One region of the Terribacillus sp. 7520-G genome, then DNA from elsewhere that is predicted to be linked to it. Evidence: riboswitches for the same ligand, from Rfam matches in the RefSeq annotation. Region 1 holds a riboswitch; each other region holds the start of a gene.
What was found. A riboswitch is a leader RNA that binds a small molecule or an ion and turns the genes downstream of it on or off. The one in region 1 is predicted to bind thiamine pyrophosphate.
Positions count from the first base shown of each region.

Region 2: linked by a shared signal. The riboswitch ahead of tenA (thiaminase II) and the one ahead of thiT (energy-coupled thiamine transporter ThiT) in region 1 are both predicted to bind thiamine pyrophosphate.
Region 3: linked by a shared signal. The riboswitch ahead of CHH53_RS11580 (thiamine phosphate synthase) and the one ahead of thiT (energy-coupled thiamine transporter ThiT) in region 1 are both predicted to bind thiamine pyrophosphate.

Region 1 covers NZ_NQFP01000007.1:57,729-68,977, reverse strand. Annotated here, with positions in the region: gene CHH53_RS02570 (metallophosphoesterase) at 1-148, shown strand, start outside; gene CHH53_RS02565 (YkyB family protein) at 234-707, shown strand; gene CHH53_RS02560 (hypothetical protein) at 718-993, opposite strand; gene CHH53_RS02555 (FbpB family small basic protein) at 1,106-1,243, opposite strand; gene CHH53_RS02550 (aminotransferase A) at 1,354-2,514, shown strand; gene CHH53_RS02545 (Spo0E family sporulation regulatory protein-aspartic acid phosphatase) at 2,549-2,767, opposite strand; partial or broken gene CHH53_RS17570 (YjcZ family sporulation protein) at 3,140-3,226, shown strand; gene CHH53_RS02535 (TrkH family potassium uptake protein) at 3,275-4,639, opposite strand; gene CHH53_RS02530 (YwpF family protein) at 4,724-5,134, opposite strand; gene CHH53_RS02525 (class I SAM-dependent methyltransferase) at 5,268-5,759, opposite strand; gene CHH53_RS02520 (YflT domain-containing protein) at 5,996-6,346, shown strand; gene thiT (energy-coupled thiamine transporter ThiT) at 6,384-6,950, opposite strand; TPP riboswitch at 7,034-7,133, opposite strand; gene CHH53_RS02510 (peptide MFS transporter) at 7,343-8,719, shown strand; gene CHH53_RS17095 (response regulator transcription factor) at 8,758-9,366, opposite strand; gene CHH53_RS02500 (sensor histidine kinase) at 9,341-10,486, opposite strand; gene CHH53_RS02495 (ABC transporter permease) at 10,495-11,229, opposite strand; gene CHH53_RS02490 (ABC transporter ATP-binding protein) at 11,226-11,249, opposite strand, start outside.
Region 2 covers NZ_NQFP01000046.1:555-11,803, reverse strand. Annotated here, with positions in the region: gene CHH53_RS15375 (tetratricopeptide repeat-containing glycosyltransferase family 2 protein) at 1-387, opposite strand, end outside; gene CHH53_RS15370 (NUDIX hydrolase) at 605-1,093, opposite strand; gene CHH53_RS15365 (ArsR/SmtB family transcription factor) at 1,164-2,207, shown strand; gene CHH53_RS15360 (MFS transporter) at 2,212-3,312, shown strand; gene CHH53_RS15355 (S8 family peptidase) at 3,450-4,712, opposite strand; gene CHH53_RS15350 (copper resistance D family protein) at 4,954-6,018, opposite strand; gene thiE (thiamine phosphate synthase) at 6,351-6,989, opposite strand; gene CHH53_RS15340 (YckD family protein) at 7,163-7,486, shown strand; gene thiM (hydroxyethylthiazole kinase) at 7,528-8,325, opposite strand; gene thiD (bifunctional hydroxymethylpyrimidine kinase/phosphomethylpyrimidine kinase) at 8,312-9,148, opposite strand; gene tenA (thiaminase II) at 9,141-9,839, opposite strand; TPP riboswitch at 9,960-10,060, opposite strand; gene splB (spore photoproduct lyase) at 10,120-11,148, opposite strand; gene CHH53_RS15315 (transcriptional regulator SplA domain-containing protein) at 11,141-11,249, opposite strand, start outside.
Region 3 covers NZ_NQFP01000030.1:40,121-48,312, reverse strand. Annotated here, with positions in the region: gene CHH53_RS11600 (ThiF family adenylyltransferase) at 1-434, opposite strand, end outside; gene CHH53_RS11595 (thiazole synthase) at 434-1,198, opposite strand; gene thiS (sulfur carrier protein ThiS) at 1,202-1,405, opposite strand; gene thiO (glycine oxidase ThiO) at 1,402-2,523, opposite strand; gene CHH53_RS11580 (thiamine phosphate synthase) at 2,507-3,127, opposite strand; TPP riboswitch at 3,227-3,338, opposite strand; gene CHH53_RS11575 (SDR family oxidoreductase) at 3,449-4,231, opposite strand; gene CHH53_RS11570 (SDR family NAD(P)-dependent oxidoreductase) at 4,255-5,013, opposite strand; gene CHH53_RS11560 (NUDIX hydrolase) at 5,396-5,872, opposite strand; gene CHH53_RS11555 (serine hydrolase domain-containing protein) at 5,853-6,836, opposite strand; gene CHH53_RS11550 (putative quinol monooxygenase) at 7,114-7,428, opposite strand; gene CHH53_RS11545 (MFS transporter) at 7,568-8,192, opposite strand, start outside.

The DNA of each region.
Region 1 (11,249 bases):
CAGCTATTATGAAGTCGGCTCCAGGCCCCTGCATGTTTTCGTCTCGAGAGGGGTCGGTACGACAAGAATGCCCATCCGTTTCGCCTGCCCGCCGGAAATATCCGTCATTTCCTTGCAGCACGGACCGAAAGATGTGGAAATCAACTAAAAAAGAGCTTGCCAATCGTACTTCTTTTTTGTACGATAGTACCATTCTCCGATAGGGTCTATTCCTGCACTAGGAGGTTACTCGAATGAAAGTGAACTGGACATTAGAGGATATCGCAAAAGCGTTGTTCGTTGTGAATCGGCACGCGAAGACAGCTCCTGATCCAAGCCACTTGTATCAACTGAAAAAACAAGCTGTAGCAAAGCTGCTGGAGCAGAACAAAGCAAAAAAAATCGGTTTGCATTTCTCTGAACACCCAAAACTCAGCAGACAGCACTCCACCGTGCTGGTACAAATAGCAGACTATTACTTTCATATCCCAGCTGCAAAGGAAGATTTCAAGATACTCCCGCATCTGGGAGAATTGGACAAGACTTTTCGGAATCCGAAGCCGAATCTATCCCTATCCCAGGCAAAGCGGATCCTTTCCGGCTATTTGGATTTACCGCAGCAGGATACCAGGACAAAACAGCAGCCATCCATTAAAAGATCGGCATTCTATACGCCATCCTCACTCGGTCAGTTCACCTGGCCCGACAAGAAAAAGCGGCGCAGCTAAGGGACTGACCCTAAACTGTACGCTTTTTCTTTTTATTACCTACGAATACACTTAATTTAACGAAAATGAGCATGCTGCAAATCAACGTCATCACCAAAAGGACCTTGTTTTTTGAAGACTCCCACCACAGCCAGTCAAACCCAGACAAATACACCAATAGGACATGTACTGTGATTACAGCCAAAATCGAATACCATTGCTTATTAACCAGCCAGCGAATACAAAAGAAAATCACTGCAAATATGGACAATACAGCCAACAGCCCCATCACCGGTACAATCATCATTGTCATCCCTCCCTTATCAGTTTCTGCTAAAATTCATCGATTTAAACAGAAAAGGAACCCCGCCTTGACGGGATTCCTTGTAATCTTGCACTATGGTATAATGTATCAATGGTCATTCCAAATGATCAGACTGGATGCCGTACTTATCATCCAAGGATTCTTCGATCCGAAGCATCGCCTGGTCATCCTGCAATAACTCATTTTTGTTTTGCGTGATCAATTCCTCTAAAGAAAGCTTACGGGGTCTCATTTGCATTAGCCTCCTAAATATTTTCCTTTAGCTATTCCCAATACTATCACGTTATAATCAAAATTGTTTGAACATTATGTTAAGAAAATATGTAAATGGAGGTACATAATATGGAACAGCTTATCAATTCGCATGTTAAAAACATACAGATTTCCGGCATTCGCCGTTTTTACAACTTGGTGGCAGATAAAAAAGATATGATCAGTCTGACGATCGGCCAGCCCGACTTCCCGACTCCGCTTCATGTCAAAGAAGCCGGGATCGAAGCGATTCAGTCAAATCAGACAACATACACACCGAATGCAGGGCTGATGACCTTGCGGAGTGCCATCAGTGATTTTTATTCGAAATATGCCCCCGCCTATCGGGCAGAGGATGAAATCATCGTCACTGTCGGAGCATCGCAAGCAATCGATATCACATTGCGCACCATCCTTGAGCCTGGTGATGAAGTGATTTTACCTGGTCCAGTCTATCCAGGCTACGAACCGCTCATCTCACTGGCAGGCGGCATCCCCGTTCTGGCAGATACCTCTTCCAATGGATTCAAGCTGACACAATCCATCTTGGAGCAATATATTACGCCGAAGACAAAATGCATCATCCTGCCATACCCTTCCAATCCGACAGGTGTCACACTTACCTATGATGAGTTGAAGGTGATGGCAGACTTTCTTGCTGAAAAGGATATTTTCATCCTATCGGATGAAATATACAGCGAGCTGACCTATGATGAAGCCCACGTCTCGATTGCCCGCTTCCCGCAGGTAAGGGACAAGACGATAATCATTAACGGTCTGAGCAAATCCCATTCGATGACCGGCTGGCGAATAGGCTTTACATTGGCACCTGCATGGCTGAGCGACCATATGCTCAAAGTACATCAATATAATGCTACTTGTGCCACCTCCATCAGCCAGTACGCTGCAATCGAAGCACTTACGAACGGTTTGGAAGATCCCGTCGAAATGCGTGAAGCCTACCGCGTACGCAGGGATTATTGTCTGGAGCGACTTTCGAAGATGGGGCTTGCTGTAGAGAAACCAAACGGAGCGTTCTATATATTTCCGAAGTTCCCAATCAAGAAGATGACATCATTGGAGCTGGGATTGGCACTGGTTGAACAGGCTGGACTTGCAATCGTGCCTGGAGATGCATTTTCTGAATATGGGGAAGGATATATGCGGTTATCGTATGCATACAGTATGGAGCAGCTAGAGGAAGGAATGGACAGGCTGGAACGCTTCCTCGATTCCAATGCATTGGCATAATAAAAAGGACAGGTCTTTTTGGCACCTGTCCTTTTTATATCTTTCTTTTTGCTTCATATAGATTCAGCAGCTTGTCCAATTCCTGGCTTTTCGCTATCGATTCACTGCTTGTGAACCCTTTTTCGAATGCTACTTCTGCCATCTGCTCACGCAGTACTTCAATCTGCTGCGTCAGCCTATTTAAATTGATTAGTTTATTGGAGTGCTGCAGGCAATATCTGGCGTGTTCAGGCAATATCAATTTGATCACCATTATTCCTTCTATAGTTACAAATCTTTTCCATTACTTATCATGCCAAAAGATCGAATGAAAGTAAAGTTTATCAACCACTTTTCACACTTTTTACATATATACTCGACAGACATCCTCCTTCTCTCCTATCATTCGTCAATAGCTGGCGAAGCAAATCACTTCCATTTTCTTAGGCCAGCCAGTCATTTGTCACAGTCCGGCCCCATTCAGCACTTAAGGAAATCATATTGAAAAATGGGCAAACGACCATACGCCTTCCTCAGCTGCACCATATAGTAAGGTGTAAGCTTTAGGAGGTGAAACAGAATGGGTTACGGATACGGTGGCTTCGGCGGTTTCGGCGGAGGTTGCGGTTATGAAGGCGGTAATGTCGGCGGCTACGGCGGTGGCAACGGCTTTGCTTTGATCGTCGTACTTTTCATCTTGTTGATTATTGTTGGTGCAGCATTCTACTGCTAATAACCAAACAAAAGACGGCATCCTTTCCGGATGCCGTCTTTGCAATTTTTATCCGATGATGATTCGTTCCTTTGGATAATGGAAGTTGGCTGCTTGGGAATTACGGTGCAGGGAATACAGGAATGTCAGGATACCCACACGCCCCAGGAACATGAGCAGCATCAGGACAATCTTGCTTGCATCACTCAAATCAGCCGTGATGCCCAGGCTTAAGCCGACTGTACCAAACGCACTGCATACTTCGAATAGCACTTCGGTGAGCGAGAAAGGTTCGATCGAAGCAAGGATGACAGCAGATACGAATACCAGGATCATCCCGAAAATAGTCACATTGATTGCTTTGAATAAATCTTCCGGGTGGATTTCCCGGCGAAGGACCGTGATCTGCTTATTCCCCCTGGCAAAGTGGTACAGCGCGATGACAACCAATGCCAAGGTAGTGGTCCGGATACCGCCCCCTGCACTGCTCGGAGAAGCGCCAACGAACATCAGCGCAGACATGAACAACTGATTTTGTTCAGTCAAGTCCGCAATATCCATTGTTGCAAGCCCTCCGCTCCTTGTGGTCACTGATTGGAACAGGGAGTAAAACAAAGTCTCATGCCAGGATTTCCCGACAAAGAAATTCCTGGAGTCAAGCAATGCTATGATAATTGCACCAGCAATAATAAGCACCATGAAAGTTATGGTTGTCAGCTTCGTGAATAAGGAAAAACGAATAAAGCTGCGCTCTTCCTTGGAAGCAAAGATGTACTGCTTCACCTCGATAAGCACCGGAAAGCCGATTGCACCGAGAATGATCAAAAGCATATGTACGAACTGTACGAAATAATCATGCTGAAAAGGGATGAGTGACTGCCCCGTTATATCGAAGCCTCCATTGGTCGTTGCACTGATGGAGGCGAATAGCCCTTGAAAATATGCTTCACCTGCTGTAGGGAAATACTGCAGGTAATAGGTTCCCAAAACAAGGAATCCGATCAATTCTATCGATAAAACAACGACCAGGATCTGCCGCATGAGACTGACCGCTCCGCGGAACGACATTTGGTTCTGATCCGCCATGATGAGACGGCGTTCCTTAAAGCCGATTTTCTTTCCGAACAATAGCCAGACGAAGGTGCCAAGCGTCATGACACCTATTCCGCCGAGCTGCATCGTGAACGCAATCAGTATGATTCCAGTCGTGTTGAAATATTCTTGTATGGGAACAGAGGCAAGCCCAGTCACACTGATGGCACTGACAGATGTAAAAAGTACATCCACGAAGGAGATATCCATTCCTTCTTTATGAGCTACTGGCAAGGCCAATAAGCAGGTAGAAATAACAACTGCCGTAAAATAAAAAAGAATGATCAGTCTTGTTGGCGAAATATTGTTGAGCCATCGCCAACGCGGGTCATAGGTACGCATACATGAACTCCTTCGTTGCATCTTTCAAATGTAATCTATTATAGCAGGTATGGTATAAGGAGAATAGCTCTTTTTCAGAACTGCTTACTCAGCTCTGCCGATTCCGCTTGAGAGGATTTCTCCCTCTTCCAGCCCATCCTTGCGAAGCTTTTTGATTGCAGTAAGCAAATCCAGCCGGTCTTCCCTTGCAAGTCTGCCCCGCATGATTACATTTCCTTCATCCCCTAAATCATTGACCTCCAATACTTGTATCAAAAACAAGGCCAGCCGATTCTCAGGTTTTGTGATCCTTACTTCCGCAAGCAGGACTTTGCGGTCCTCAGATAATGTCTGTACGACCTCCAAATCCTCTTTGCCAAGGACTGCTTCCAATACCCATTCGTTATCCTCCTCCTTATTGATGATCAAGCCCTCCGATAGTTTCATTTCCTTCCCTTCCATCGATCCTTGATCCGTTGAATATAAGGTTAATTCCACCAATTTGAATGTTTTCACTGCTCCCACTCCTTTTATGTAACCAGTTATATCTTTTCTCTATCTTAATGCTTTTCGTATGTATTGGATAGGGGATGTTTCCTAAGAATATATGTGCCAATGCGCAAGAAAAACCGCCCTTCCGGCGGTTTTCTCATGCTTTGAATGCTTTTACATAATATACTTCCTCATTCAGATCCCCTGCCGTCACGTCAAACCCTGCCTTCGACAATTTATCGGTAAGCAAGCCGGCACTCTGATCCTTGCTGAAACCAAGTGCAACAACAATGCCCTTTTCGATGGTGATTCTGTATATCTCCTGAACAGCTAACTCGAGATCATCCGTATTGTCCAATACAAACGCTGCCAGCCCGCGCTGGAAGGATGCATCCGGAAAATTCAGTCTGCCCACTCCGCTCGGCATCCGATCGATATTCGATAGTGTCTCTTCCTCTGCACGGAGCGATAATTCCTCCAATAAAGCTTCATCTTCTTCAAGGGCAGTCACACGATCCTTCGTTTTATGGGCAATCGGTATAACCAGCTCCCCGTTACCAGCACCAAAGACGATCACTTTTTCTCCGCCCTCTATTTCCAGGAGCTCCAGCACCTCTGCTGCTGAAACTTCTGTTGTCTTATTCACCATACAGCTCTCTCCTTTTACAATCGATTAGTTCTGTATTGCCTATACCATACGAAACTAAACGTATCTTCCCTAGGCTTTCACGGATTCATAATTTCTATCCTCGATCGGTTCTCAACCCACCAATCATAACCTAAGTCATCTCTATCTCTGATTTCGTATGATCAAACCAAAATTGTTTCAGTATTTGCTGAGCGGGTAGATATTCCATACAAGATCAACATAAAGGAGAGATGAACATGAAACCCTATCTGAAAGAGTATACAAACGACGAAAAGCTTCAGGAAGACATTCAGCAGCTGAGTACAAAAGGTGTAAACAAAGATAATATTTATGTCTTGTCACATGATGACGACAGAACAAAGCGTGTATCCAGCAAAGTGGATGCCAATACAATCGGCCTATCCGAGATGGGTGCCAAAAGTGCGGTCGGGAGCATGTTCAGTAAACCTGGGGATGAGCTCCGTACCAAACTGAAGGAAATCGGCTTTTCCCAAGAAGAAGCCGAGGATTTCGAGGAGGATCTGGATGAAGGGAAAATCTTCTTGATTGTCACCGAAACGGAAAATGTCGAAGGCTTGCTTATTTAAATGAACAGGCACTGTTCCGATGAACAGTGCCTGTTTATCATTTCTTTGGCAAAATGAATTTCGGCTGGGCCAAAACCAGAATGAGGATGACTATGATACTCGCGATGAAGCTCGGCAGCAAGTAGGAGCCATTATATATAAGTGAATATGCCCATACACTCTGCCCGGGAGCGGCTGCTGATCCGAAAAAGACCATCCCGCCTACAAAATGTGAAGCGAACCGTCCAATACTTCCAATCAGTGTTCCAATGATCAGGAATCCAACAAGCTTGGTTCGGTTATTATCTTTTGCCGCTTTACGAGCTGATCCAGCCGTCACAGCTGCCAGACCAACTAAAGTGAAGGCCAAAGGATAATCCAAAAAACCTTGGACAACATGTATGATATAGGGGTTGGTGACTAATTGAAGCAGCCCGGTAATCAACCCGGTTGCAAGTCCTCCTTTCCATCCCCAGCGAAACGCCATCAAAAATATCGGGACCATCTGCAAGGAGATACTGCCTCCCTGTGCCCATGCTTTAAATGAAAATAAGTCCAGTACGAATGCGAGCGCGGCGAATATTGCCACCTCCACTAAAAATAAAACCTTGCCTCTTGATTGCATATTGCTTCTCCCCTACTAAAAAAATGCAACAAAAAAACAATGCCGCAGGGAGATCCTTCCGATGGCCCTTACGCATTGTTTCCCCATCAAAGAAGCTACATCCCTACGCGAGTGCTAACTCACAGGTTCAAAGGGTCTGGACATATGTCCATCTCAGCCGGAATGGCTCCCCCTGCAGGCTTTTTGGTTCCGATTTGTTTTCTGTTGTCTATCTATTATATAGAAAAATGATAGCGCTAGCAACTATTATTGAAATTTCCTATATATGAAATTTTACCCAAGTGCTAATTTTAGCAATTTTATTACTTTTACTTCATATAACGAAATTGTTTGAATTCGAGAAAAACTATGACGTATAATGGACAATGTTCTTTAAAAAGGGAGGATTAAAAATGGATACACCAGCTACAATCCCACAGGGGAAGAAGCATCCAAAGGGATTGTATCTTCTCTTCTTCACGGAATTGTGGGAAAGGTATAGCTATTATGGAATGCGCTCTGTCTTGATGCTTTACTTGACTGCCGCAGTGATAAGCGGCGGCTTGGGAATGAGCACACAGCATGCTGCTTTCATTTACAGTTTATACGGAGGAGTCATTTATTTCACGCCTATCATCGGCGGCTATCTGACAGACAAATATATTGGTCTGCGTACAGCAATCACGATCGGCGGTATCACAATGGCGATCGGAGATTTCACAATATTTCTATTCAACAGCCAATTGGGTCTATATATCGGGATTCTTTTCTTGATCATCGGTAATGGTTTCTTCAAACCGAATATTTCAACCTATGTAGGTGAACTATATGACCCAAGAGACAAACGGAAAGACGCTGCTTTCACAATATTCTATATGGGAATCAACCTGGGGGCATTCTTCTCCCCATTGATCGCTGGTTTCCTTGCAGAAGATCTATTCCACTCTGTAGACGCTGATGGTATTGAACACTTTGGCTTTAAATGGGCATTCCTGGCTTCTTCCATCGGAATGATCATCGGTCAGTTGATTTTCAGCTTGTTGGGTAAACGTTACTTAGGTAATATCGGAACAAAACCTGCTCGTACTGAAGTCGCCGCGAAAAGTGTTCCAGCAGCAAAAATGACAAAAGCAGAAAAGAAACGTACTGGCGCTGTACTGATTCTATTTGTCTTTGTTATCTTCTTCTGGGCTGGTTTTGAACAAGCAGGCACTTCCCTGACACTTTATACAAGGGATTTCATCGATCGGAATATTGGCGGCTATACGATACCGGTTTCCTGGTTCCAATCTGTCAACCCGCTATTCATTGTCATCCTTGCTCCGATCATATCCGCAATCTGGTTGAAACTAAGCAAATCAAAACGCGGAGATTTGCGAACAACGACAAAAATGTCCCTCGGTATGATTCTCCTGGGATTAGGTTTCATGATTCTGGTTCCAGCAGTACTGTATACAGGCAGTGATGAAACGGATATAATGCACAAAGCTAATATTTTATTCATCATCTTTACTTATCTATTCCATACTATAGGTGAGCTTTGCCTATCTCCGGTAGGACTATCCATGGTAAGTAAAGTAGCGCCTATTAAGATAGCTTCCCTATTGATGGGTGTCTGGATGGCAGCATCCGGTATTGCCAATATCATCGGCGGACAGCTTGCTGCATTGACAGCAACTCTCGGTTATCTGGAGATATTCAGTGTAATCGGTGCCGCAGCTATCATAGTTGGTATCATCCTGCTGGCGGTTTCCAAAAAGCTGCAGTCCATGCTTGATGCCAGAGACTGATCCATAAAAACACAGTTCCTTTTTAGGAGCTGTGTTTTTTATATGTATTCCCTTTCCTTCGCTATGTAAACTGCTTGTGAACGATTCTGGGCACCCAGCTTATCCATCAGCTCCGAGAAATAGTTTCTGATTGTACCCGGCGATAAAAATAGTTCTGCAGCTATTTGTTTGGTGGAGTATCCTTTTTCCGCCAGCTGGAGGATTTGCTGTTCACGCTCACTTAACGGGGTATCCATTCCCTGTACGAATTGATACGTTATCTCGGGACTTATCACGGTGCGCCCATGATAGGCAATGTCCCTTACCGCATGTGCAAGCTGATCACTCGGCGTATCCTTCAGGAGATACCCCTCGACGGTCATCTTCATAGCTTCCTTGACATAAGCAGCAGTGGAAAAGGTCGTCAGCATCAGCACCTTTTCGGGGCGGTTATTTTCCCGCAACCATTTCACGACTTCCAATCCGCTATATTTCGGCATCTCGATATCAAGAATCAGCAGATCATATGTTTTGGTTTGAAGCGCATGCAAAACCTCCTCGCCGGTAGCCGCCTGACAAGCAACAAAGAAATCTTCCTCTAAATCTAGCATCGTTGCCATCGCACCCCGAAGCATGTTCTGATCATCCGCCAACAGCATATGAATCATGCCCAGTTCCCCCTTCGGTTTGCAGCGGTACATTTATTGTCACATGCAATCCACCATCCTGCCTTTTTTTGAAATGAACTTTCCCCTTCATCAGCCTCACTCTTTTCCTTATACCATCCACACCATTTCCTTCTTGCCATTCCCTGCCATCAAAGATCCCGTTGTCCTCCACTTCCAATTGGAGTTCGCTTCCGGACGGAATGAGGCGCATCTTACAGAATGTAGCGCGGCTATGACGGATGACATTTGTGACAGCTTCTTTGACAATATAAGCAAGCAGAGTTTCCTTCGAACCATCCTTCATCGGAGGCAAATGCTGTTCCAATTCAAAATCGATTCCCGCCTCCTCCAGTCTGGATTGAGCTGCCTCCAATTCCTCCTGTAAGGATACCAGCCGCATATCACTAACGATTTCCCGCATCTCCCGGAGCAGGGATCTGGCCAGCAGCTGAATATCATGTAATTCCTGTTCCGCCCGCTCTTGATCCTGATATACAAACTTCTTCGAAATATCACTTTTCACCGAGATGGTGGATAATGTCTGCCCGACTGTATCATGCAAATCCCGGGCGATTCGATCCCGTTCCCTTTCTTTGATTAATTCTTCTACTCGATTGTTCGCCTCGGATAACTCCTGGTTGACTGCTTCCCATTTATGATTCCATGTCTCCTGTGCCTTCCAGGCGGCAGGAGCGATTAAGGCAATCAAAATACCAGGCAATATATACCCCCAATTCAGATTCGTCAAACCAATCCTATCTACAAGCAGCAAGCCTGCTGTCACACTATTGATTGCCGCATAACCCGACCAGAATTGCCATGACTTCTTCACTCCATATAACATGCTCATTGCATATAAAAGTATATAAAAATAAGATACGGATACGAGGAAAACGAGAAAAGAGATTAGCAATATCATGACCATGGAAGCAGCAAACGTTCTTTCAGGCCGCCAATACATCTCCCGATAGCAGATAAACACAGCAAGCAGTATAAGCAAAGTAAGCCAAAAACATAAACCTTCCAGAAAAAATAGATTCACACATGAATAATAGAAATACAGCAGCCAAAGATGCGGTATATAGCCTTCCTCTTTCGGAAATAAGCGGAATTTTTTCATCTATACACTCACCTCCTTTGTCTGTAGTGCAGCGACATTGCTCCTATAAAGCATACCAAAAAATAACAAACCAGAATGATGATATTGGAAATTTCAATACCCTCACCGGATGCAATGCTCCATGCACCAAATGCATACTGGTAGGAGGGCAGCCACTTCCCGAATATCTGCACCCATGCCGGGAATGTTTCCAGAGGCATCCAAAGCCCTCCCAAAATGGCCAGCCCTAATACCACAATATTCGCTATTGCGGATGCTGTCTGTATTTTCTTGGATTGTGCAATCAAGACACCAATCGCCAGAAATAGAATCGAGCCAGCCAGCAGCCAGACACTTGTCATCATCCATTCCCCGACAGGGCGGTCAAATCGCTTCCAGGCATTTACGGCAAGGAAGAATACTGTGACAATGAATGTATGGAGCAAGAGTTGGGTAAAGATGCGCGCAACGAAGTACTGTGAGACTGTGACAGGATGTGTAAAAAGATAGTCCATCCAGGTTTGCTTGCGGTCATACATAATCTGGATACCGAATGTTTGCACAGAAGTCACAACCAAGCTATAACAGGTCATGGAGATCAGGAAAAAATAATCAAAATCCATTCCGCTGATCGTTACGCCTCTATTCATATAAGTAAATAAACTATAAAAAATGAAGGGCATCAGCAAAGAAAAAAATAGGAAATATCTATCTTTTATCATACGCTGTAACTCCATGCCCGTTGTCAGGATAATAGACTTCATAGGCCAGCCCCCTTCCTATT
Region 2 (11,249 bases), on a different contig from region 1:
GCGCCGATAAAGATATAACGGGCGACCTTTCTCATCCAGTGCAGTATGATAATACATCGAAATAACATCCACATCTCCCGCCAGATTTCCCCACAAATCCCGGAAGGCCTGCTGATCCTTCGGCAGCAGCACATCATCCGCGTCTAGCCACATGATATACTCACTGGTTGCTTTACTGAAGCTGTAATTCCTGGCAGCCGAAAAATCATCTATCCAGTCAAAATCGTAGATATGTGATGTATACTTTGCTGCGATTGCCTTCGTTTGATCAGTCGATCCAGTATCCACAATCACGATTTCATCAACCAGATCCCTAACACTTTCCAGACAGCCAGCCAATACCTCTTCCTCATTTTTAACAATCATGCATAGACTGATGGTACGCATACGTCACCTCGACATACATTGTTGTACTCAAACCTATGCAAGCGGAGCTTGAATATGCCAGAACAAGCTTATGGATGAATTCATCCCATAACCCTCTCCGCACCGGATAAGGATGGATCGCTTGGTTTCTCCCACCCCCGCGGAGACGCTTGCCAGGAGACAGACGGCAGCATCTCATGCAAAATCCAGCCATGCAATACAGCAACTCCTAATCCCCTCACTCGAAAATTCCCTTCCTAATTTCCCAATGCGGATAGACAACAGTCTCAAGGGGCAATTCGGATGAAGATAGCCACTTGATTGCCTGCATGACCAAAGGCGAGCTGTTCTTACTGGATAGACTTTCAATGGGAACCCATTCAGCCGCAGATGCATCCTGCCCCGCAAATTGTATAGGAAGTTTCAATTGCCCCGTTACCTCCCCTGTATAAAAAACAGCAGTATGGTGCAAGTCGGTAAATTGCTTCCACTGCCAGGGAAGCTTGAAATCAATCACGCCAATCTGTTTTTCAACTTCCGCGGTCAGGCCCGTCTCTTCTTTCACCTCACGGATGACAGCTTCCAGTAACCCCTCCCCATTTTCCGGACTTCCCCCTGGTAAGTCATAGCGATTGATATATGGACCGCGGCTTTTATGGATGACAAGCAGTTTGCTGTCGTTCTGTATGACGGCATACACACCGAATGCTTGATGATGATTAGTCATGCTTTCACTCCATTCTACTTTTATTGAATTATATATTCTATTATTATAGAATTACAGTGAGGTGATGAATATGCAGATAATTCAGACTGGATTTAAGGCAAAACATGATTATACCATTTTGTTCGAAACATCGTTATTATGGGAAGCTGCCTTAGGAATAGCCGCAGTTACAAACAAATCACTGAAAGGGACACTCGAGCATGTGGATAAGATGTGGGATAACCCGGAAAACGGCTTTTCGCCGGCGCTTCAGCACGATTTACAAATTGTTCATGAGCATAATACATGGAAAGCACTGCTTCAATTGCTCCATCATTCCAATGTCCGTACCTTGACAGAGTGGATAGGTGAAATTTCTGACATGTCTGAACAGACAATGCGGGAGCGTTGCCTTCCTTACATCGGCAGCACATTCGAAAAGCATCGGACCATGGCTGCCCAGGGAAATGCCAGCTCTTTGGCCTTGCTGCAAGAAGTTACCGCGGACAACCCTTTCTTCCCGGATTATATCGATTATATGGTGACAGCAGATATTTCCTTCCTGAAAAACCACTTGATCTCGACTATGACCAATTGGTTCGCATCGGTGATTGAGCCGAACAAAAAGCGATTAGAGGATATGTTGAAACGGGATATCGCCGAAAAAAAACAAAGACTAGCGGCAATGGATAAACTTGCTTTCATTCGATGGGTAACCAACAGCACCAGCTATAAACCGGATGAGTCTATCCACACCATTCTCTTCATTCCGCATTACCATTACAGACCGTGGACAATCCTCGCTGATTTGCCTGGTACTAAGGTGTTTTATTATCCAATCCATGCAGGCAGCATCGATCCCGAAAACAAATATAATCCGGATACGATGCTTGTAAGAAAGTATAAAGCATTGGGGGATGCAACGCGGCTTAATTTATTGAAGCGTTTGATGGAGGGGGAACATGCGCTCCAGGAATTAGCCGAACAGCTTCCCGCTGCAAAATCCACTCTTCATCATCATTTGAAAATGCTCAAATCAGCCGGGCTTATCGGTTCAAATAAACAAATCTACTATGCAAACAAGGATATGATTGCCTCTTTGGATCATGAACTGCAGACCTATCTGGAAGGATGATTAAATGCCCGCTCAAAAAATCACTCTGACCCATCCGTTATCGCGCCTGATGATGAGTACGACAATGGCGGCCATGGCCGGCCAAGTGTACAGCATCCTGCTGCCATTGCTCGTATTGGAAGTGACCTCTTCGGCTATCGCCGTTACGATTGCCTTGGCTGCAGAGCGGGCGACAATGCTGCTGCAGCCTCTCATCGGCCCTTTGCTTGATCGCGCGAACTGGAAGCACGTTCTGTTGGCGGCCGATTTGGCACGCTTTCTTTGCTTTCTTCTGTTAAGTGTCCTTGCCATGAATGGACAGTTTAGTCTAGCCCTCATCTGCTTCCTATCTGTATGTATCGGTTTTGCCGGGCAATTCTACCAAGGCGCACAATTCACTGCCATGGTTTCCGAACGTCAGCTTCACTATGCCAATAGCTTGGAAAGCGCCTTATATCAGCTTACTATAGTGATTGGCCCAAGCCTTGGCGGCACTATTCTTTTGTTTTTCAGCATCTACAACAGCTTGATAGCCGTAAGCATTTTATCCTTACTCGCTGTATGGCTAGTCCTCATGCTGCCATATGAGCAGCATACTGCCAGCGCACGCACATTTTCCATTTCCACCTACATACAAGAGCTGAAGGAAGGTTTCACATTCTTATATCATCAGAAAGAAATTTGGTACACTAATCTCGTTTTACTTATTTCCAATTTCGGCATTCAATTTCTCATTGTCTTACTGGTCATCCATGTAGACAACCTCACAACTGACCCCGTGCTTATCGGCGTCGTCCTATCCTCAGGGGGGATTGGAGCCATTCTGGGAACTTCGCTAGGTTTTCTTGCAGATCGCTTCTCCACATATAGACAGATACTATTCGCTGCCAAAGTGATTGGCGGATTATCCATCATCCTGGTCGGCCTAACAGATACCATATGGCTGGCAGCCTGCTTCAATATGATCGGCACAGCAGCTGCCGGGGCTGTGAATCCAATCATCAAAACAATTCGACAGCGTCATACACCTCGCCATTTATTAGGACGAGTCCAATCCACATCCCGCTTCATCACATTCACTTTACTACCGGCAGCCTCAATATTTGCCGGCTTCCTATCAGAGTAGATCGGCATCGGAACTACGATAGTGCTCGGCGGATGTATTGCCAGCTTAGCCAGTCTTCTAGTGTGGAGATTGCCTCGAAAACTATAAAAAAGAAGGCTCCTCGAAAAAGGAGCCTTCTTCCTTCCATTACCTTTGCATCATTGAACCAGTGGGAATCCGAAACCGGAGGCATAATCATCTCCGCGTGCTGCACCATAGCCTCCAAGGATATCATTTGCTCGTGCACGCGACTGCAGCGTCTGTCTTACTTGAGAGCTGCTGAGGCTTGTATTTTCAGACCATATTTTTGCTGCCAGACCGGAGATATGCGGTGTAGCCATGGATGTACCAGTAAGTGTTGCATACGTATTTCCCGGGTATGTGGATAGGATTGCTGATCCAGGAGCTGACACTTCCACATCACCCTGCTGGATGTAGTAGTCGCCATCCGTACGGCTGTAGCCCCTGGAGGAAGAATCGGCGACACGGTATGTTCCATTTTGCTGACGGTTCTCTAAGTTGGCGACTGCCACGGCTTCCGGCAGTGCAGCAGGATAGCCGATGGAGCCTTCATATGGACCTGAATTCCCGCTGGCTGCAATCACTAGTGCCCCGCTGCTGTTTGCATATCGCACCGCACTGGAGATGAGGGAATCCTGTCCGCCGCCAAGCGACATACTGATAACCACTCTTTCCCCGCGATTGGCTCCCTCGTCGGCAGCTTTCCGGATTGCGTTGGCAATATCATCGGAATAACCGCGGCCATCATCACCAAGTACCTTGTACGCCCAAAGGTCAGCTTCCGGCGCTACACCATAGATGCCCGAGCCATTACCGCCATTGGCAAGTGCAGATCCGGAAACATGCGTACCATGTCCATCACGGTCGACACAAGTGCCATTCACCTGTCCGCTGGATGCTTGTGTAAAGTCGATGCATTGCTCCACATTGGCAGCCAGATCAGGGTGATTGACAGATGTTCCTGTATCGAGAACGGCAATGTTGATATTATCCCCGCCGCTTGTCCTCGTTATGGATGGATTGTCATAGATTGCTTGTATCCCCCATGGTGTCCGATCGGATACCGCTTGGGTCGAAACATCTCGTTTGGCTGACACTTCCTGCTTCGAATACACCGTTACTTCGGTTACTTCCAAGTCCTTATCAGCTTTCAATTCCTTAAGCTCTTCTTTCGATACTTCGGTAGTGAAGCCCTCGTTGCCAAAGCTGTTACGTACACCATGCTCTTCCTTGACCTCGTCAGTGGCTTGTGTGGAGAAGACCCCATCCTTCTGCTTGACAAGAACACGGACTTCCCCATTTTTTGCCGTTTCATCAGGAGCAGCTGAAGCTTGCAGTGGCTGGAATGCAGATAATCCTATCATTGCGACAGCAGCGACACTTACCAGTTTTCTTTTCATTCGATCACCTCGCTGGTTTTTATAGTCACTGAGGTGGTGTCCAATCCTCTGCTCGAGACTCTCAGAAACTATTAAAGTAAATCTAGCATAGGCTTCCAGCAAAATGTATTGGGAAAACAGCCGACAGCAGCATACAAAAAAAGACATCATTCCAATTTCTTTTTCCTTTTTCCAGCAGAATATTTGCGCAGGTGAAAATTTCTGTGAGAAAAGTCGGAATAATGTCTTTCTGTCTAAGCTATCAGAATTGCAAACTGGTCATTATGGCTGTGTACAAAAGACCCGAAGCAGCGAATGCTGCCGCCAATGCAAAGCTTGCTGCTGCTCTTTTTTTGAAAAAATATACAATACTGGCCAAAAACAAGCCAAATCCGATGAAGCAAACAACTCCAAGTCCACTTAAATGCCAGGTTGCGACACTTTCAGCCGTCACTTTAGGAAATATGCTGCCGAAAATCAGCGCAGAGCCTTCATTGCTTAACGCGCTCTTTATGTTGTCCGGCGGGGCAGATGTATTGAGTATCGCGGTGCAAATGAAGACAATCGCCAGCAAGACGGCTTGGGCACGTATCCAATTAATCGGGCGGAATCCAGGATCGCGCTGGGCCTTCTTTGCCAGAAATCCATTGATGACAGCAAAAACAAGTACCGGAATGAACACGATATGCTTCACGAACAGCATTTGTCCATATGTGAGCATCAAAGCATTTCCGTAATCCCGTATGTCCATTGCAAACAGCATAACGACGATGCCGCTGGCTGTCACTGTGATGACGAGCAGGATTGCAAATGGTGTGAACCACTTCAGGAAACTTTCCCAACTGAAGTACTTGGGAGCATAAAAACAAACATGAATCAACACACCAACCCAGAGGACAGCGGCACTTACATGTATGAAATAGGCGAATGCCCCCATCAAATCCCTCTCTGTGTGGCCGCCATACACATGAAGAAACAGCATACCAAGGAACAAGAGGAGTGTCAGAACCGGAAGTTTATCGAAATAAAGCAGCACCCAGACAGTGATGGCCAGGATAAAGATGCCGATCCAGACTCTTCCGGCTGTAAACTGGAAGAGCACCTGCCCCAATGCTTGTCCATATCCATCCTGTGCACCATGCAGCGAGACAAGATTAATGACCGGTCCGCTCGTGACCAGCGCCGCCGATGCCGCAGCTGCCAAGACATCACTTCGCGGCGTCCGGATAGCTGCTTCTTCCTTGCGCACAAATCGGAAAACAAGATGACCGGCAACAAAAGAGAAAGCGATATACGACAGCAACTCCAATAATGGAATGAGAATCACGGATATGCCCTTCTATATTTACAAAATGCCAGCATAACCAACATCGTTTCTTTCATTACTCTACAACTCCATTTTTTCCTTTATCTTTCTTCCATCGTATAAAAGAAATGTACTAGCGTATAGAAGAAAATGTGACCAAATCCGTACACTTAAGCATGAGAAACAAAAGATATGCATTGACTGGGATATGTCTCCATCCATATATTTTCCCATGCCGCATTGCTGTCAGCTGTGCAGGATTTTCTGTCCGCTATCAGGAGTTTTTCGTAGTGAAGCAGGTGTCTTGAAGCGGGAATCTTATTTCAGGGTGGCATTATAACAAAAAGGCGCACTCATCCGTGCACCTTCCCCGCTTTCAGCATATTCACTGCCTCTTGGATATCGCTCGCTTTGGTCAAAACCGAGATGAACGAGATTCCATCCGCACCAGCCTGACGGACAGCTTCTGCATTTTTCTGATTGATGCCGCCAATTGCGACTATCGGAAATTCACCGACTTGTTTCCGGATTTCCCGCAGTCCCGTGAGTCCGATCGGGAACTTGGCATCTATTTTTGTCCGTGTGGCAGCAATGGGACCGACACCAATGTAATGTGCCCCGTCCTGGATTGCCTTTTTGGCTTCTTCGGCATTTTGGGCACTTACACCGATGATGAAATGCTCTGGACAGCGTGCCTTCACCAGCTGCATCGCTTCATCCGTCTGTCCGATATGCACACCATCTGCGCCAATCGCAATGGCAAGATCGACATCGTCATTGACGATGAAAGGAATACTATGCGCACGGCACCTAGCCTGGAGCCGTTCCGCCAGCTGTCGTTTTGCTTTTCCAGTCCTTGCCCCCTCCCCTTTTTCACGAAATTGAAACATCGTGATGCCCGCATCGAGCGCTTGCTCCAATATATCCTCCGGATCCTTGTCCGGGCAGTTTTGACTGCCCATGATGAAATAAAGCTCCAATTCCTCTTTCATATTACTGCTCCTTTGCCATTGATACTTTTCACATCCCAAACCTGTATTGAATTTGCTCTCATTCCTCAGATAGAAAAATCCCTTGCTCCTAATTTAGGAAAAAGTGTGGAAGATGGATAGTAATCCCAAAACTGCGTAAAGTAAGCCCAAGCTTGAACAAGGAGTTGATAAAGTTGAAATGGATAAAAGCTGGGGCTGTCATTATCGCTCTATGCCTTGGATTGGTGGTTGCCAATCCTGCCGCTTCCTTCGCCGCTGACAAAGCTGTTGCAGATGTACTGACAGATAAGCAGAAGCAGGAAATAGCGGCGCTGCAGAAACAAGCATTGGAGCAAGAAAAGCAAATCATCGAGAAATACGTTGAATTCGGTGTCTTTTCTGAAGAAAAAGCCGACCAAATCGTGAAGCATTTGGATCAGCGATTCGAACAGCTGGAGCAGGATGGCTTCATCCCGAAACCGCATCGGCATGGACATCCTGCGCACCCAGATAAATGACTGTCCACAATCAGCAGGCTGGAATCCTGCTGATTGTTTCATTACACTTCTACCGGAATTTCATCCACTCGTTCCAATCCACTTACGTCATTCCCCAAAAGATAAAGCTGATCCAGGAAAGCAGCCTGAAAACTTCCCGGAGCTTGCGCAAGCTCGGCTGCAGCCTCTGCTGCGATACCATAGAAACTTAGTGCGCCGATGCATGCTTTCATCACATCATCCGCAGCTCCTGCAAATGCTGCAACGACTGCACCGAGAAGGCAGCCGGATCCTGTTATTTTCGTCAGCATCTCATGGCCATTCGACACACTATACGTATGGTTCCCATCCGAGAGGACATCTATTTTGCCTGTTGCGATCACAATCGTATCCAGCTCTCTTGCAATTTGCTGGACGTGGCCTGGGGATATACCTTCACCAGAACCATCCACACCTTTTATTTTAGCCGATATACCGCCGAGGACAGCTATTTCACCCGCATTCCCCCGTATGACAGTGACATCCACCTCTGCCAAAATACGACGGGCTGTTTCTGTCCTGTAGGTCGTCGCACCCACACCGACAGGATCGAAAATCACCGGGATACCGAGTCTGTTCGCTTCTTTCCCAGCTAAGATCATCGCTTCCGCATCGGCAGCAGCCAGGGTGCCGATATTGATCAGCAGCGCCTGTGCATGCTGCACCATCTGCGCTGCTTCTTCCTTAGCGGATGCCATAACCGGAGAAGCTCCGAGTGCAATCAATCCGTTTGCAGTAAAATTGATGACCACATTGTTTGTAATACAATGAATCAGTGGGTTCTTTGTGCGGACTTCCTTTATCACATCAGTATACTTCATTATGCTGTCCCTCCTGTACAGGCACACTTTTCAGACGGTAGCCCCAATGGTTTGTCGGCCCGTTCCCTTTGCCTAGCTGCAGCGAATAACGAATCGCATCTGTTACAAACTCCTTGCCGATTTTGACTGCCTCCTGCAACGATCTCCCCTTCGCCAATTCCGCTGTGATTGCCGCCGAATATGTGCATCCTGTTCCATGAGTATGCTTTGTCGGGATTCGCTCGGCTGTGTAGGACGTAAAGTTTTCCCCATCATAAAGCCAATCTGCAGCTAAAGCATCTTCCATATGCCCGCCTTTCATAAGGACAGCTTTTGCCCCATATTCCCGGACGATTCTTTTTGCTGCTGTTTTCATACTGGCTTCGTCCTCTATCCGCATTCCAGTCAGTTCTTCCGCTTCCGGTACGTTCGGCGTAACCAGTGATGCCAGCGGCACGAGATGTGTCTTCAGCGCATCTCTCGAATCTTCTCCCATTAGGGCATGCCCGCTTTTGGCATACATGACAGGATCCATGACATAAATGGTATTTGCATCATTCAGCATAGCAGCGATACAGCGCATCATCTCTTCCGATGCAATCATTCCGGTCTTTACAGCAGCCGGGATGATGTCCGAAAAAATGGATTCCAGCTGCTGCTTTAGAAATTCGACCGGAACGTGATGAATTGCCTGCACACCAGTCGTGTTCTGGGCGACAAGGGATGTTATCACGCTCATGCCATATACCTCGCGCTCTTGGAATGTCTTCAGATCAGCCTGGATGCCGGCACCGCCTGAAGGATCCGTACCGGCAATCGTCAAAGCACTCTTCACATCAGGCATGAAGGGACTCTCCTTTCAATGGTATCATCCAATCTTGCTCGGTGGTTGCCATCTCCCAAAAGGCATGCTCCAGCATACAGCTTTTCAGGAATGCTTTACGCGCTCGTTCCTTGGCAGCAGATCCTGCTGTTTCCGCCCATTTGTCCAGCCGCTTGCAAAGCTCGGCTGTCACATCCGGCATACCGTCTTCCCTGCTGGCATAGAACTGGATCCATTCCAGGAACGGATTGGATTCATCCGGCTCCTTCGTCTCGATAATATGGGCAGCCAGCGCTTGATACGTCCACGGGCAAGGCAGGAGTGCTGCCATCAGCTCCCCGATATCACCATGTACAGCACTATTCATCATGTGGGAAATGTAATGATCTGCTGCCGGCGGCGGTGTCATACGCTGCAAATCCTCGTATTTCACACCAGCCACCTTACAGAACACATTATGCGGATGAATTTCACTATGCAGGACAAAATTGATCTGGGACTGATAGAAATCCATCTCTTCCCTTGTCTCACATTTGCTTACTGCCAAGCCATAAATACGAGCGAATGCAGTCAGGTACTCATAGTCTGCCTTCACGTAATGGATCAGCGCCTCTTTAGGCACATGGCCATTTGCAACTCCTTCGACGAAAGGATGCTGATAGATTGCTTCGAAAACCGGGTTTGCTTCTTCTCTCAATTGTGCAGAAAACATGTAAATTCCTCCCCTTATTGGAGAAAGCCCTGATGAAGAGTGATTGGCGCCGGCTAAATAAAAAAGCCGCTCCAGAAGTATGGAGCGACTCGTATACATAGCGATAGTGTCAAAGTTCACACGAATCCGGCTCCACTTCCCTACGCTGGTGTTAACCAGATCAGGTTCAAAGGGATAAAGATTTCTCTTATCTCAGCCGAACGGCACCCCTAGTGGACTTCCTCAAATTCAATTGTCCCTTTAACTATCACATGCATGGATAAGATTGTCAACCGATGCATCAAGTGAAATATTCAATCCGTGAATGCGGGAACATTTTATAGATCGTGCTCCCAAGAATGTCTTTGATTTCTTCCTGTTCCTCATTCTGATAAACATACTTCCCGATACCGTAGCGGCCCCATTTATATTTCCGCTTATTTTCATCGAGTTCCAGCTTTGTCATCGGGTAATTTTTCTGGATGACACGTTTTGCCGGCTTTGTGAAACGGTGCTGGATCAATTCAAAGGTAAGGTTCTTTTTGGCATGAGCGGGCAGCGCTGCTTCCAGATGCTCCAGCATTTCCGGGTAGCCCTTCTGCCAGCCCTCATGCAGATAAATCGGAGCAACGATGAAGCCAAGCGGATAACCTGCTTCTGCAACTTTCACGGCAGCTTCGATCCGATCTTTCAAACGGGAGGTTCCAGGTTCGAAGTATTTGATCACATAGTCATCATTGATGCTGAATCGGAACCTTGTCCGTCCCTGGTGATCTGCGTCCAGCAAATGATCCACATGGGCAAATTTCGTCACGAAACGCAGCTGTCCATGTTTGGATCGACCGAAGTATTCTATTGCATGTTTCAGCGTGTGCGTCAGATGGTCGATGCCGACAATATCCGAAGTACAGGAAGCCTCGAAACGCGTCTCTTCAGGCGCCCTCTCCTGCATATATTGCTCTGCCGCCTCGAAAATCTCATCTGTATTCACATACGTACGGATATAAGGTTTGGATCCCATCGTTGTCTGCAGGTAGCAATAATGGCAATGTCCCATACATCCTGTCGCAAAAGGAATCGCATATTCCGCAGATGGTTTGGACGTATCGAATTTCAATGTTTTCCGTACGCCGACGACCAATGTCGATTTGGCAGTGCGATACTTCTGGAACTCATTTTCCCCCGGCAGATTACGAACCTGGTTATGGGAAGTGGTCTCACGGATTTCCACTCCCATGTCCTGGAATTTATCCCGAAGTTTCACGCCAAGCGGATACTCCAATGCCCTGGGCTCGATATAGACGAGCTGCGGCACGAACGGTTTAACCATAATACCCACCCTCGGTCAGGCCGAAAGCAGACACATACGCCTCCTCCGCCTCGCCAAGATCCTGATAGACTGCAACTTCATCCGTCAGCGGATAATACGTT
Region 3 (8,192 bases), on a different contig from region 1:
CCGTATAAGAAAGGGATATCATGCTTCAGCGCTGCATCATTTACAATCAGCCGGGTCTCAAAATTGTCTGCAGCATCCAGAATCACATCCGCACCTTCCATCAGCTGCTCGATATTATGATGATCGACATTTTCGATTACTGGTTTTACCGTTACATGCTGATTGATAGCCTTTAGTCGTTTCGCTGCTGCTGCTGCTTTTGGCAAATAGGCAGCAGCATCTTCTTCCGTATACAGCTGCTGGCGCTGAAGATTATGAAGCTCGACATAATCCCGATCAATGAGCACCAGCTCCCCGATGCCTGCCCGCACTAGCATTTCTGCTGAAGCAGAGCCCAATGCGCCCATGCCGATCAACACGATTCTACCGTTCTCGACCCGTGCCTGCCCTTCCTTGCCGATAAACAATTCCTGCTTCCGATAACGATCCCGCATCAGGTAAACAATCCTTCACTCGGGCTGCTGGCTGCAGCATAGTCCTTCTCCGGGATTCTGCCTGCTTCGAACCCCATTCTGCCCGCTTCGATTGCCAGCTTCATTGCACGCGCCATCTTCACAGGGTCCCGGGCACCGGAAACTGCTGTATTCAGCAAGACACCATCAGCCCCGAGCTCCATGGCATAAGCAGCATCCTTCGGAGAACCAATGCCCGCATCGACAATCACTGGTACGCTGCTCTGTTCCACGATCATACGAAGATTGAAGGGATTGATGATACCTTTTCCCGAACCAATCGGCGATGCACCCGGCATGATGGCATGCACCCCCAAATCGATGAGCCGCTTGGCCAGCACAACATCATCCGACGTGTAAGGAAGGACAATGAAACCCTCCTCCAACAACATTTCAGCTGCCCGCAGCGTTTCGACTGGATCAGGAAGCAACGTCCTATCACAGCCGATCACCTCCACCTTCACCATATCGCATAAGCCGGAGGCCTTCGCCAGCCTGGCGATACGGACAGCCTCCTCTGCCGTTTTGGCACCTGCCGTATTCGGCAGCAAGGTATACCGTTTCAAATCAAGCTGCTCAAGGAAATTCGGCTGGGACGGCTCGAAAATATCCATCCGGCGTACCGCAAATGTCAGTATCTCCGCCTTTGAAACATCGACAGCCTCTTTTTGAACCTCGAATGACGGGTATTTACCTGTCCCCAGCAGCAAACGGGAAGCAAATGTCTTATCTGCGATTTGTAACATCGTTCATCCTCCTCCGACAAAATGAATCAATTCGACTTTATCGCCATCTCTTATAGGCTGATCTGCATAGGCAGATTTATCGATGATTTCGTTGTTCAGTTCGACAATCACAATCCTATTCTCCAAAGAAAGGGATGACAGCAGCTGGGCGATATTCCGGATGTCAGCGGATAATGCATGCTGCCTGCCATTCAGTTGAATGCTCACATCAATACCTCCTCATCGGTATGCAGTCGGTCGACTCGAAACGCTTCCATCCATACTTCCGGAACTGCCTTACCGTCAATCAAGTCACAGATCATCTTACCTGTAACCGGCGCAAGCAGAATCCCATTGCGCTGATGACCAGCAGCAATGAATAATCCCTTCATCTCTGGATGCTCCCCGATCAGCGGCTTGCCATCGATCGTCTGAGGTCTGAGACCGGCCCAGCTTCTGAGAAAAGGCATCTTATCTATCCCCGGCAGCATCTGTCTCGCCTTCTCCATGACCCTGTGTATACCCCCGGATGTCGGCTCTGTACTCCAATCTCCCCTGACCTTTGTTGCACCGATGATCAGCTCATCATTGTTCCGAGGAACAATATAATGCTGGTCATGGAATAAACTGCAGGAGAGCGGTATCTCTGTATTGGTGACAGCGATGCATTCCCCTTTCACCGGATACATTGGTGTCCCCAAGCCAATCCGCTGCAAAAGGGCATTACTCCATACCCCGCCGGCAATGACCACATACTCCGCCTGCCATTCTCCCTTGGAGGTCTGTATCCGATATTGCCCATCTTCCTTTGCAATGCCTTCCACTCGAGTGAACGCATGTATACGGGCTCCTGATATTTTGGCTGCCGAACAGAATCCTCTGCAGGCAATGGCTGGTGTGACATGTACATCGTCCGCTATATGGATCGCTCCTTCCAGGGACTTGGTCAGCCCCGGCACTTCTTTTTCCGCAGCAGCTCGGTCCAGCCACGTCACACCTTCCAAGGAACAAATATCGGATAGCCTTGCTCTTTCTTCTGCCGTAAAAACAAGCTGCAGTAATCCGCCTGTACGCCGTTCGATATCTATCCCTGTAAGCGCACGTATATCGGCTTCCGCTTCTTCGTACAGCTGTTGGCTAGTCCGGGCAAAGGAATAAAGCAAAGCACCGAACTCTTTATACTCCGAATGGGCGCCTAGCATGCCCGCTGCGGCTCGTGTCGAGCCTGACCCAATCTGTCCGGCTTCGAATAAATCGACCCGGTGCCCTGCCTTTGCCAAATAATAAGCGATTGCACTGCCGATGATACCCCCTCCAACCACAGCTACCTCACTGGATTGCTTCAAGACGTGAACACTCCTCCCTTAATTCCTTTACAGCCTCAAGCGGTTGTTTTGCTGAAAAAATACCGCTCATTACAGCAGCGCCATCCAATTCAAGCGCTTTCAGCACAGCTAACCTCTCTGCCGTGATTCCTCCTATCCCATACATCGGCACTTGGATGCTCTGCCGGATTCGCACTGGATTGGATAGCGGCTGAGGGGCTTTCCCCTGCTTGCTTGCCGTTGGAAAACAATGACCATATAACACGTATGCCGCACCAGCTGCTTCTGCCTCCATGGCTTCCTCAAATGAATGGACGGGAGCCCCGATCCGCAGCTCCGGATACTGCCTTTTCAACTCTTTCAATGGCAGTCCGTGCCCTGGTACATGCACCTGCTTCAAGCCAAGCAGCAATGCTGCATCAACCCGGTCATTGATCCAAAGCTTTTCCTCTGGCAGTCCTTCCTTCACTAACTCCCGGCATAGCTGATACACCGCTCCAGCCGGCTTGTTCTTTTCCCGGATCTGTACATGATCGACATAAGGATGAATATCCAGCAAAATACGCAGCAAGTCGGGAATATCATGCCTGTCATCTGTTACTGCCATCAATTTGATTGCTATCACCTTCCTTGACGAACAGTCCGGAATACATAAAAAACACCACTCCCCAAAAGGAAAGTGGTGTGTACTGTCTACGAAAAATACATACAAAAGAGCATGTAAACTCGAGTGTCTACACTTTCCTACGCAGGTCCGAACCTGTTCAGGTTATGAGGGTTTAAAGAGTCACCACTCTTAATCTCAGCCCTTATGAAGGGATCCCCTAGTGTGAAAATAAACTATGAACTTACCCATATCGTAGCATAATCAGTATAATTTGCAAGATTTTCTCAATATAAAAAAGACCATCCGAATCGGTCAGATGGCCTCCAAAGAAAATATAAATCAGTATTTATAAGATTGTCCGCCGTCAATCGGCACAACAGTAGCATTGATGAAGTTCGCTTGATCGGAGAGAAGGAATGCAACAAGATAACCGACTTCTTCCGGCTTACCGAAGCGCTTCATCGGGTTGACGCTGACAAATTCTTTGCCTGCCTCTTCCCAGTTATCCCCGCCGATTTGACGCAAGGAACCTTCTACCATTGGAGTCATAATGGCACCTGGTGCGATGGCTTTGATGCTGACGCCGAATTGCCCGTATTCGATTCCGGAGTTCTTCGTCAAACCTACCACACCATGCTTACTTGCTGCATAGCCAGACTGGTTGCCGATTCCGCGGATTCCACCTACGCTAGCTGTATTCACTACAGAACCATGACCTTGCTCCTTCATTACTTTCAATACATGACGCATACCGTAGAAAACACCATTCAAGTTGATGTTCACAACGCGGTCGAATTCATCCACAGGATACTCTTCCGTTAGATTCTGTGTTCCCTCTACACCAGCATTGTTGAAGAAACTGTCAATCTTGCCAAACTGATCAACTGTTTGTTTTACATACGCCTCAACTTCCGGCTCGTTTGCACAGTTTGCCACAATTGTAAGAACTTCTGCTTCCGGTGCTGCTGCAAGGACTTCCTGCTTTGTTTCTTCCAAGCCTTTTTCACTTATATCAACAAGGGAAAGTTTTGCGCCTTCTTTTGCTACTTGAAGTGCTGCTGCACGGCCCAGTCCAGAACCGCCGCCTGTAATCAATACTACTTTATCTTCAAACCGTTCCATGAGAATCTCTCCCTTTTAGTTTTTTAGATTGCCGTGAACCCACCATCGATCGGCACCACCGCGCCATTGATATAAGATGCCTTTCCAGTCAGCAGGAAGGTGACAAGCTCCGCCACTTCTTCCGGCTGGCCAAGACGCTTCTGCGGGATAGGCTCTGTCGCATTTACGAATGCTTCCGGATTCTTTTCCTTATATGCACGAACCATTGGTGTTTCCGTTGTGCCTGGGGCAATTGCATTCACTACGATGCCTTGCGCCGCATACTCAGCAGCCAATGTTTTCGTGATGCCGACCATTGCATGCTTCGTCGCGGAATAGGTGCCGACTGTCGCTTGACCGACAACACCCGCCGTGGACGATGTATTGACAATGCGCCCGCTGCCATTGGCAAGCATCACTTCCAAAACGTATTTCAAACCATAAAGGGCTCCATTCAGGTTGATACCCAATACCATATCAATCTGTTCAATGGTATTGTCCACAAATTTGACGCCCGGTCCGGAGATTCCAGCATTATTATAGAACATATCGATAGTTCCAAATTCCTCTACCGTTTTATCTACATAATGTTTTACTTCCTCTGCTTTGCTGACATCCGCTTTTATAAAAATCGCTTTTGATCCCTTCTCCCCCACTAAACGGACCGTTTCCATACCAGCTGCTTCAGATACGTCAACAACGCTGATTGCGATGCCTTCTTCTGCTAATCGCAATGCGACAGCTTGCCCAAGTCCGCTGCCGCCTCCTGTAATCACCGCTACTTTCTGTCCACCCACAAGCAAACCCCACCTCCTACAAATTGAGTAGGTTTATTTACCTACCTTATACGTAAGAGGTTACACCTTTTACGAAAAAGCAGTCAAGCAATTTGAATGCTCAGAAAACTTTTTGAACAAATATAATCCATTTGTTCAATGACGCAAACGGTAGTATGTTTCACAGAATTGACAGTGTTGTTCATGGATGCCTTTCAAATGTAAGCCCTGGATCAAGTTGGGGTAATGTGCGAGTGGATCTGGACGGCAATTTCGCTTCTATTCCAGCAGCCGTCTTTTCGAACCGTAATGTTTCACTATGCAAGCCCAGCAGCCACAAGGCAGATCCATTCTGTTTCTTTATATCCACGGAATTGCTGTTCAACTTCTACCTTCCTATACCTGCATCTCATTCCGTCCTTTCTCTATGAATGAGATGCACTGGTACAGCAGGCAGGTCTGCCAGCTTCTCTGGTAAAAAATCGGGCCTTAACGGGAGCTCCTTGATTCCAGCAAGAGAGATCCATTCATAAGAAAAATCGCATCCTTCAGGAGATACGATTCCCCCGGTCCCTAAAAGCCTATCTTCCACATCCTTGACCAAATAAATAAAGCAATATTCATGATATGGGCGATCCCGATAGGTAAAGAAGTTCTCCACTATCCACAGCAGCCTCTGTGCCTTTGCAGGAATGCCAAGTTCTTCCTTGAATTCCCGTTCCACGGCTTGTGCAGAATCCTCCCCCAGCTGTATCCTGCCTCCGATAAGCGCCCAAAATGGCTCTTTTTTATTTTTGTGAAGCAGTACGTGATCATCTTTTATTACAATGCCAGCCGTCCGGCAATTCAATACTCGTTCGCCTAGCTCAATCGTTAAATCCTCCACCGCGGCCACCCCCCTCGATTTCCCGAACAATGTAAAACGGACCAGCACCATGGTTGGACGGGACCACTATCTTCCGTCCACTTTTCGGATAATAAGCAGCATGGAAACTCACGCCAGGGTCAAAACCGATAACATAGAACTTCTTGATTTCACCCGCTTCTTTTTTCATCCAAATACCATAGCCATAATATGTTTCTTCATCCACTTGAACGTGCGATGTCAGCAGCTTGTCCGTAAGTCCTGCGTTCAGCAGCTCATGCTGGAACAGCGCATCCCAGAAACGCATCATATCAGACGCACTCACATACACACCGCCATCAGCTCCCCCTCTGACCGGCAGTGCATAAATATTGGAACGATATCCTTCGTCCTCTTTTATGTAACCGACTGCCGTATTACCCGGCAATTTATCAAATGGAAAGTAACCAGCTTCCGTCATTCCAGCTGGATCGAAAATATAGTCCTGAACGAATGCCGTAAAAGGCTGACCAGCCAGCTCTTCCACTACCAATCCCAAAACGATGAATGCTGCATTGTTATAATGGAACCGCTCCCCCGGCGAAAACGCCATCTTTCTATCCTGGAATAAAGGCAGAAAATCCACACCGGATCGCATCCGATACATCGGCAAGGTTCGCCACAACTCTTCGAAATCATCCATTACCTCTTCATCGAAATAATCAGGAATTCCCGACGTGTGTGTCAGCAAATGATGAATCGTAACATCCTGGTGGAAATGAGGAAATGGAATCGATAGGCAATCTGCCAATTTCGTATGGAAATCCAGTTTCTTTTGTTCTACCAGCTTGGCAATTGCCACAGCAGTAAAGACCTTTGCACCGGAAGCTATTCCGAACCTTGTCTGCTTATCAAAAGCCAGCTTTTCTTGCTTATTGGCATACCCATTTTGGAAGAAACAGCTTTCCTGATCCTGTTTTATATAAGCAACTCCCGAGAAATCCATTTCCTCTGCTGCCTTTTTCAATCTATTCTTCAAATCTTCCAACACAAACCCTCCCCGACTTTCGAATCTTCAAAATACTCAAAGCGAACCTGAGTCCTGCAATCCAAACCATTTTATCTCTCACTTCATGGTACCATAATTGGAAATATATGATGGATATAGAAATAATGAATGACGCCGATTGTATGTGCATGGCTGTCCTGCAGATATAGGATGAGTTAAATGTGTAAATACGCATCCTTTAAAGATAACGGCAGACAAGTGATTTGTCCGCCTTTCAATCAGTATCCATACCTAATCCCCCTAATGTTTGCAGGGTATTCAGTCGTTCCATTCCAGTTATAAGGGGCTTTGCCCGATGGATTAAAGTTTGTGTCACTTCCAGGGCAAGTGATGCCTGATGAGCTGCTTCATCTTTCCATACCTCATATACATATACTGCTTGCGGCTCCTCATTGGACAAACTGACCTGATATACTTCGCATCCCTCTACATCCCCCATGGCCTTTGCTGCCTCCAGAAGAATCTCACTCAATTCTTCTCTATCTTCTTTATCTACCAAGAACCTGCCAAACAAGCCGAACTTCTGCATCCGATCCAACCTTTCCTTGTAAGAAATTGTTTAAATGAGGAATACGACAAGCTTATACAAAATCCTTTATCCATAACAAGCGGTCATCATGACAATATTTAAACAAAAAAAAGCGGACAATTGACTTGTCCGCTTACCACTATTGATTTTGTACTGTCTTCTGAACTGCACTCCGCAAAGACCATACCGCAAAAGCAAGCGAGATGATGACCAGGATACTTCCGACATGCGCTGTCGTCTGCATGGAAGAAGTTGCTCCATTCACGACTCCGCCGACTAAGGACCCCAGTGAAATCCCGATCTGCAGTGCCGAGTTGTTGAAGCTTTGATGAATGCCGGCAGTCTTTGCATCGGTTTCCACGATATAATTCTGCAATGGCGGTGCCAGACTCCAGCTTAAAGCGGCCCAGATTACCATCACCACCAGGAATAACGGGAAGGAAGCAGTGGAGAAGGGCAGCACGAACAGGATGATGGCGAATGATGCGACTACAAGGATGATACTCACCTTGGAGCCGAATTTATCCGCCAGGCTTCCGCCGAAGGCTCCGCCGGCAACTGCTGCTATACCGAAGATAAAGTAGCAAATACTGATCCATTGTGTGTTCAGATTCAATTCGGATTCCAGGAAAGGCGTGAAATACGCATATATTGTATAGTGACCTGCAAGCAGGAACAGCATCGTCAAATGCGCTGTCAGCATTTTTTTGTTCCGCAGTGCTTTCAGCTGGGATTTCAAGGACTGTACCTGCTCGACTTCGATC